2 regions of the Mesorhizobium sp. M0019 genome follow, and region 1 is predicted to be linked to the other one. Evidence: predicted binding sites of a transcription regulator. Region 1 holds the regulator's gene; the other holds the start of a gene.
What was found. The regulator PhoB, encoded in region 1, activates phosphate uptake and scavenging genes when phosphate is short. The targets are predictions, from matches to a motif close to TGTCATNNANCTGTCAT.
Positions count from the first base shown of each region.

Region 2: ppk2 (polyphosphate kinase 2) is a predicted target of PhoB. The motif match lies at 2,008-2,024, and genes of this name have one in related genera.

Region 1 is NZ_JAMYVK010000001.1:332,084-336,082, reverse strand. It holds gene xylF (D-xylose ABC transporter substrate-binding protein) at 1-979, opposite strand, end outside; gene NKK47_RS01665 (ROK family protein) at 1,266-2,510, shown strand; gene phoB (phosphate regulon transcriptional regulator PhoB) at 2,520-3,209, opposite strand; gene phoU (phosphate signaling complex protein PhoU) at 3,226-3,933, opposite strand; gene pstB (phosphate ABC transporter ATP-binding protein PstB) at 3,966-3,999, opposite strand, start outside.
Region 2 is NZ_JAMYVK010000007.1:35,437-39,435, reverse strand. It holds gene NKK47_RS07450 (dihydrofolate reductase family protein) at 284-931, shown strand; gene ppk2 (polyphosphate kinase 2) at 981-1,901, opposite strand; gene NKK47_RS07440 (aldo/keto reductase) at 2,182-3,225, shown strand; gene NKK47_RS07435 (hypothetical protein) at 3,347-3,505, shown strand; gene NKK47_RS07430 (DUF982 domain-containing protein) at 3,557-3,814, opposite strand; gene NKK47_RS07425 (GntR family transcriptional regulator) at 3,911-3,999, opposite strand, start outside.

The DNA.
Region 1 (3,999 bases):
AGCCGGCGTCGATGACGACGTTGAGGTTGTCCTTGGTGATGGCGACCGGGGTCAGGAACAGCGACTTGACGGTATTGCCGCCGGGCGTGGTGAAATCCTTCACGCCGGCAATGTCGGTCATCTGCTTGCCGTCGGCCAGTTGCGAGGCGATCTCGGCGGCATTCTTGCCGAGCTCGCGCGCATCCTTCCACACCGACACGGTCTGTGTGCCGAGCGCGATGCGGTTCAGCGCGGCGTGGTCGCCGTCCTGGCCCGAAACCGGAACCGATCCGGCCAGCCCTTGCGCCGTCAGCGCGGCGACGACGCCGCCGGCAGTGCCGTCATTAGCGGCGACCACGGCATCGACCTTGTTGTCGTTGGCGGTCAGGAACTGTTCCATGTTCTTCTGAGCGTTGGCCGGCAGCCAGCCGTCCGTATAGGCCTCGCCGACATTCTTGATCTTGCCGCCGTCAATGGCCTCCTTCAGCACCTCCATCGAACCGGCAAACAGGAAATCGGCATTCGGATCGGAACCCGAACCCTTGATGAAGACGTAGTTGCCTTCCGGCTTCACCTTGAAGACTTCGCGGGCCTGCATGCGGCCGACTTCCTTGTTGTCGAAGGTCAGATAGAACACGTCCTTGTTCTCGATCAGCCGGTCATAGCCGACGACCGGGATGCCTTCGTCCAGTGCCTTCTGCACGGCCGGCCCGATGGCCGAGGCGTCCTGCGCCAGGATGATCAGTGCGCTGGCGCCCTGCGAGATCAGGCTCTCGACGTCGGTGAGCTGCTTGCCGGGGTTGGACTGTGCGTCGGCGGAAATATACTTGTCGCCTGCGGCCTCAATGGCCGCCTTCATTGCGGCCTCGTCGGTCTTCCAGCGCTCTTCCTGGAAGTTCGACCACGAAACGCCGATGACCTTGTCTTTAGCCTGCGCCACCGACGCCAGCGCCAGCGTCATGGCGACACCCGCCAGAATGGCGGTCGTGAATTTCTTCATCATATCCTCCCTGCGCCGCGTACGGCGTGACCAATTGGCTCAAAGACCAGCTTAGAAGCTCTAATTTTTTCGAGCCTCGAAAAAATACTGGCCCGATCTCCGGCTGCTGTCAACATCGATTCTGATGGATTTTGATGACTCTGCGGGTTTTTTCGAGCGTCGGAATAAACGATGACAGCGCCACCTGCATCTGACACTATTTGCCTGCGTCCGACACTATTTGTCGGACATTACCGACGGCTTCCGGTTCATGAGCGGCCGCGGCAACCGGGAGGAAAGCAAAACAATGTCGGTCGGAATCCGCCATGACGATTTGCGCCGGCGCAACCGGGCGATGGTGATCTCGGCGGTGCGCCGGGCCGGCCAGCCATCGCGTACTGAGATCGCAGCTACTACCGGCCTCAGTCATTCGACCATATCGGCGATCTCTTCCGACCTGATACGGGAAGGCATCCTCGCCGAGAGCAAGGCAAGTGAGCCCGTTTCGTTGAAACGCGGTCGTCCGCAGGTCGGCCTCGCCCTCAACCCGGAAGCGGCGGCGGTGCTGACCGTGGTGTTGTCGCTGAATTTCCTGTCGGCCGCCATTATCGACTATACGGGACAGGTGGTCGCCGAGGAACAGCGCCGACTGGACACGCTGACCATGCCGCGCGACGAGCTGATCCGTGAATGCATGGCCATCGTCCGGCGCCGGCTGCAGGATCCAGACCTTGACGTCCGCAGTGTCGCCCGCATCGCCCTGGCGATTCAGGGCATTACCGACTCCCCTGCACGCGCCATGCTGTGGTCGCCGATCACGCCGCAGACCGACATCGCCTTTGCCGACATGCTGGAGGACGAATTCGGCATCCCGGCAACGGTGGAGAACGACTGCAACATGATGGCGGTGGCTTTGCGCTGGCGCAATCCGGATCGCTATCGCGACGACTTCATCGCCATCCTGCTTTCGCATGGCATCGGCATGGGGCTGGTGCTGAAGGGCGAACTGTTCACCGGGACGCATTCCTCGGGTGGCGAATTTGGCCACATGATCCATCGTCCGGGCGGCGCGCTCTGCCGTTGCGGGCGGCGCGGCTGCATCGAGGCCTATGCCGGCAACTACGCCATCTGGCGCAACGCCAGGCAGATGAGCGAAGAAAGCGAACCGATCGCCGACGTCAGCGACGCCGACATGCGAGCACTGGCGGCCCGGGCGCGCGAGAAAGATGGGCCGGAACGCGAGGCCTACCGCAAGGCCGGCGAAGCGCTGGGTTTCGGTCTCGGCTCGCTGTTCGCGCTGATCGATCCGGCACCGGTCGCGATGGTCGGCGCCAGTGCCGCCGCCTTCGATCTGATCGAGCCGGCCTTGCGGAAGGCAATCGCCCAGACCGCCGGCGGCCAGCATTCGGGCTCGATCTCCTTCGATACAGAGCCGAACGAATTGCCGCTGATCCGCGAAGGCTGCGCGATGCGGGCGCTAAGCTTCGTCGACCAGGAGATTTTCGCGCCGGGCGCGCAAATGAGGCCCAGCGTCAGAAAGAACGTAGCCTGACCAGGCGGGTCAATCTTCCCTGATCGCATAGCCGGCACCGCGGATGGTGCGGATGACATCCGGCATCCGGCCGTTGTTGACGGCTTTGCGCAGCCGCCCGACATGCACGTCGACGGTGCGTTCGTCGATGTAGATTGTCTCGCCCCAGACATTATCGAGTAACTGGCTGCGCGAGAAGACACGGCCCGGATGCCGCATCATGAACTCGAGCAGCCGGAATTCGGTCGGCCCGAGCCTGATTTCGCTCTTCTTGCGATAGACCCTGTGCGATTCGCGATCGAGCACGATGTCGCCGACCTTCAGCACGCTGGACAGCACTTCCGGCTTGGCGCGCCGCAGCAGCGCCTTGACCCTGGCCATGAATTCCGGTGTCGAAAACGGTTTGACCAGATAGTCGTCGGCGCCGGTCGAAAGCCCGCGCACCCGGTCGCTCTCCTCGCCGCGCGCGGTCAGCATGATGATCGGCAGCCGCTCGGTTTCGGGGCGCACCCGCAACCGACGACAGAGCTCGATGCCGGAAACCGCTGGTATCATCCAGTCGAGCACCAAAAGGTCGGGCACATTCTCCTGCAAACGGATCTCGGCTTCGTCGCCGCGTGTCACCACCTCGACCTGGTAGCCTTCGGATTCGAGATTGTAGCGGAGCAGCACACCCAATGGCTCCTCGTCCTCCACCACCATTATGCGTGGTGCGATCATCGGCTGGGCACCCCCATCATGTCACCGGTGCGGACATTGTCGTTTCGTCCTGCTTCGGACGATTGACCGGCAATTGCTCGCCGGTCAGCACATAATACGCATTTTCGGCGATGTTGGTGACATGGTCGCCGATCCGCTCCAGATTCTTGGCGCAGAACAGCAGGTGCGTGCAAGCGGTGATGTTGCGCGGATCTTCCATCATGTAGGTCAACAGCTCGCGGAACACGGACGTGTATTTGACGTCGATGCGCTCGTCGGCGGCACGCAGCTTGGCCAACGCGGCCGCATCGCCTGCAGCATATTCCTCGATGACACCCTGCACCTGGATGAGAACCAGCTGCGCCATCGCGTCGATGGAATGCGACAGGTCCCGCGGCGTAGCGCTGAGGCCGACCGCACTCACGCGCTTGGCGATATTCTTGGCAAGGTCGCCGATGCGTTCGAGGTCGCCCGCCATGCGGATCGCTCCGACCACATGGCGAAGATCGTGGGCCATCGGCTGGCGTTTGGCGATCAGGGTGATGGCGCGGTCGTCCAGTTCGCGTTGACGCGCATCCATGATGGCGTCGTCGGAAACGACGCGTTGCGCCAGCACGTTGTCGGAATTCAACAGGGCCTTGGTCGCCCCGCCGACCATCGAACCGGCGAGGTCGGCCATGTCGCGGATCAGCTTGCTGATCTGCTCGAGATCCTCGTCGAAAGAAGCGACTGTGTGTTCGCCCATGGTCCTGTCCTCATATGCATGATCGGAACGGCTCAGCCGAAGCGGCCAGTGATGTAGTCCTGCGTG
Region 2 (3,999 bases), on a different contig from region 1:
TTCTCCCCGTAAAGTGGCAGGGAGAAAGACGCGTTCGTAAAAGATTTCACCAATCTCCAGCGTTGCAAAAACATCGACGTTGCGGCCAGCCCCTTCTCCCCGTCACTATACAGGGAGAAGCTGCCGGCAGGCGGATGACAGGCGGCGCCGACATTGAGATTGGTTATTCCAACATGGAAGCGATTGCCCCGCCGGCGATTCAAAATACCGCTTGCAAAATGCAATCAGTTAAGCTACCCCGATAACTGCTTGCATCTCACAATTGGTTATCGAGGAGGCTCTCATGTCCAAACTTCGCGTCAGCGCTTTCACCTTGTCGATCGACGGCTTCGGCGCCGGTCCCGACCAAGGCCTGAAGAACCCGCTGGGTGTTGGCGGGGAAGCCCTGCACGAATGGATGTTCGGCACCCGCACCTTCCGCAAGATGGTCCTCGGCAAGGATGGCGGGACCACGGACACTGACGAGGCGTTCGCGGCACGCAGCTTCGAAAATGTCGGCGCATGGATCCTCGGCCGCAACATGTTTGGGCCGATCCGCGGCGAATGGCCGGATGACAGCTGGAAAGGCTGGTGGGGTGACAACCCACCCTACCACGTGCCGGTCTTCGTGCTCACGCACCATGCGCGTGATCCCATTGTCATGGAGGGCGGCACGACTTTCTATTTCGTGACCGACGGCATCCACTCAGCGCTGCAAAAGGCGAAAGCAGTGGCTGACGGCAAGGATGTACGGCTGGGCGGTGGCGTTTCTACGATCCGGCAATATCTCAAGGAAAAGCTCATCGACGAAATGCATCTGGCGATCTCACCGGTCCTGCTAGGCGCCGGCGAGAGCCTTTTTGCCGGCATCGACATGCCCAAGCTCGGCTATCGCTGCAGCGAGCAGGTCGCGACGCCGAAGGCCACGCATGTCATCATCGAGCGCACCTAGCTTGTTGCAGGGCGCCGCCATGGAGGCGCCGCCCTCCTCGCCGCTTTAGTCAGTACTTCTCCGGCACATACAGTTCGCGCGGCAGTACCTGGCGCTCGTATTCGGGATTGAAGACGCGCTCCGGCAGTGTGATCTCTTCGTGCGGCACCTCCTCATAGGGCATCTGCTTGAGGAGATGGTCGATGCAGTTCAGCCGTGCCCGCTTCTTGTCGTTGCCCTCGACGATGAACCACGGGGCTTCCGGGATATTGGTGCGGGCGAACGTTTCTTCCTTGGCCTTGGTGTACTGCTCCCAGCGCACGCGCGACTGGAGGTCCATCGGCGACAGTTTCCATTGCTTCATCGGGTCATGGATGCGCATCAAAAAGCGCATCTGCTGCTCCTCGTCCGTGATCGAAAACCAGTATTTGACAAGCGTAATGCCTGAGCGGACCAGCATGCGTTCGAAATCCGGAACGTCGCGGAAGAACTCCTCGACCTGATCCGGCTGGGCAAAGCCCATTACCCGCTCGACGCCCGAGCGGTTGTACCAGGAGCGGTCGAACAGCACGATCTCGCCGCCGGCCGGCAGATGCGGAACGTAGCGCTGGAAATACCATTGCGACTTCTCGCGCTCGGTCGGCGCCGGAAGTGCTGCGACGCGGCAGATGCGCGGATTAAGCCTCTGGGTGATGCGCTTGATAACACCACCCTTGCCCGCCGAGTCGCGGCCCTCGAAGACCACGACGAGCTTCTTCTTGTGATAGGCGACCCAGGATTGTAGCTTGATCAATTCGGATTGCAGCGTGATGAGATTGCGAAAATACTGCAGGCGGTCGATCGATGGCGGATGCGCATTCTTGTAGATCTTGGCGATCTCCATCGACAGCGCCGGCTCCGAGATTTCCAGCTCATAATCTTCGTCGAGCGTGTCGGCGAGTTCCGCCTCCAGCCAGTCCCTGGCCGGGGAATTCTGTTTTATCTCGGTCATTTGCGCTGCTCCGCTTACAGGCCTTGCCGGCCGCTGTCAGGCGCTCTGCCGCCCGGCCCGGCGGCCGGAAATCGAAGCGCTGGACCGATGTTAGTATAGGCCGGCAATGACGGTTTTATTGCAGCCACTACTGCGCTGGCTGTGCGTTCAATCCGCAAGATGTGATCGAGCTTGCCCTGCGAGGCGGGCGACAAGCGGAACGAATTGTCCTACAAATGCCCGGTTCACTGAGGGGCTGTCGTTTGCAACGCCCTTTCCCGATAAATCGTGAGGATACGACATGGAATACCGCACTCTCGGCCGTTCCGGGCTGAAGGTTTCGACCCTGACCATGGGCACCATGACATTCGGCGGCGGCGGCGCGTTTTCGGCGGTTGGCAAGACCGACCTCGACGAGGCGCGTCGGATGATCGACCTTTGCATCGATGCCGGCGTCAATGTCATCGACACCGCCAACGTCTATTCGAACGGGGTGTCGGAAGAGATCATCGGCGAGGCGCTCGGCGGCAAGCGCAAGGGCGACGTGCTGATCGCCTCCAAGGCGCGCATGCGGATCGGCAAGGGCCCCAACGATGAAGGCTTGTCGCGCTACCATTTGGTCCGCGAATGCGAAAGGAGCCTTAAGCGGCTCAGGACGGATGTCATCGACATCTATTTCCTGCACGAGTGGGATGGCCTGACACCGCTCGAGGAAACCATCGCCGCGCTCGACACGCTGGTCGCGCAGGGCAAGGTCCGCTATGTCGGCTGTTCCAATTATTCCGGCTGGCAGGTGATGAAGGGGCTTGGCATCAGCGATCATCATCACCAGCCGCGCTTCGTCACCCAGCAGATCCACTACACGCTGGAAGCGCGCGAGGCCGAGTATGAATTGTTGCCGATCTCGGTCGACCAGGGGCTCGGCGTGCTGGTCTGGAGCCCGCTTGCCGGCGGGTTGCTGTCCGGCAAATACCACCGTGACCAGCCGACCGCCCGCCAGCTCAGCGGCTGGTCGGAACCGCCGATCCGCGACGAGGACCGGCTGTGGCGGATCGTCGACGTGCTGATCGATATCGGCAAGAACCACGGCGTGTCGGCGGCGCAGGTGGCGCTTGCCTGGCTGCTCGGCCGGCCCGCTGTCAGTTCGCTGGTGATCGGCGGACGAACCGAAGCGCATTTCAAAGACAATATCGCCGCTGCAAGCCTGGTGCTTGGCGATGAGGAGCGCACACGCCTCGATGCGGTCAGCAGGCCGCCCGTGCTCTATCCCTACTGGCACCAGCAGTTCACCGCAAAGGACCGGTTCGGTCCGGCCGATCTCGTCCTCGACCGCGACGGCGCCTGAAAAACAGCCTGAAGCCAGGCTCCCGGACTACGCCGAGATATGGAGCCGATCGTGCCTTGCGGTGTTGTGTTTGCGGTCCAATGCTCCTAGGCAAAGGCCAAGCACAATGAAAGGAAACGATATGGCACGAGCACCGAACTACGGTCAGGAACGCAAGGAACGCGACCGGCAGAAGGCCGCCAAGAAGGCGGAAAAGCAGGCTGCCAAGGTCGCAGCCAAGGAGCGATCGAAGCCCGAGGGCGAGAGAGAGTCCCAAACCAAAACCGAAACGGCCGAGTGATGACGCCCGGCCTGTCAGGCGGTCCGCGCCTCGGTCAAATCCCGCTATGCCTCAGGCGGGCGCCTTGTCGCTGACGAAGACGTTCACTTCACGAGCGGCGGCAATGAAGGCCCGTCTTGCGTTCATGGCCGGCTTGTCGCCGGCCAGCGCATCATGACAGGCTTGCAACGCTTCGCGGTGCTTGGGGCTGCGCTTGCCGGGCCAATTGTTGAGGAGGTAGTCGGAAGCCTCGCGGGCCGTACGCAAGAGCTGATTGCTTCCCGCCGCGCCCTTGACGGTCACGGGTGTGTCAAATCGGTTGTTTTCCATCGCTGCTCTTACGCCATCGGCATTTGCGAAGCGAGACCGAAAGTAGCATTCTTCGCTCATCTGCTCTTTTCGTGATCAATGGCAGCCGATCCTCACTCAAGCGACGACCGCAAATCCCCGGGCGCGCAGGCCGCGCCGGTCGTTGCGCAGCGAGGTCACCAGCCGGTCGCGGCTGCCGATGATAT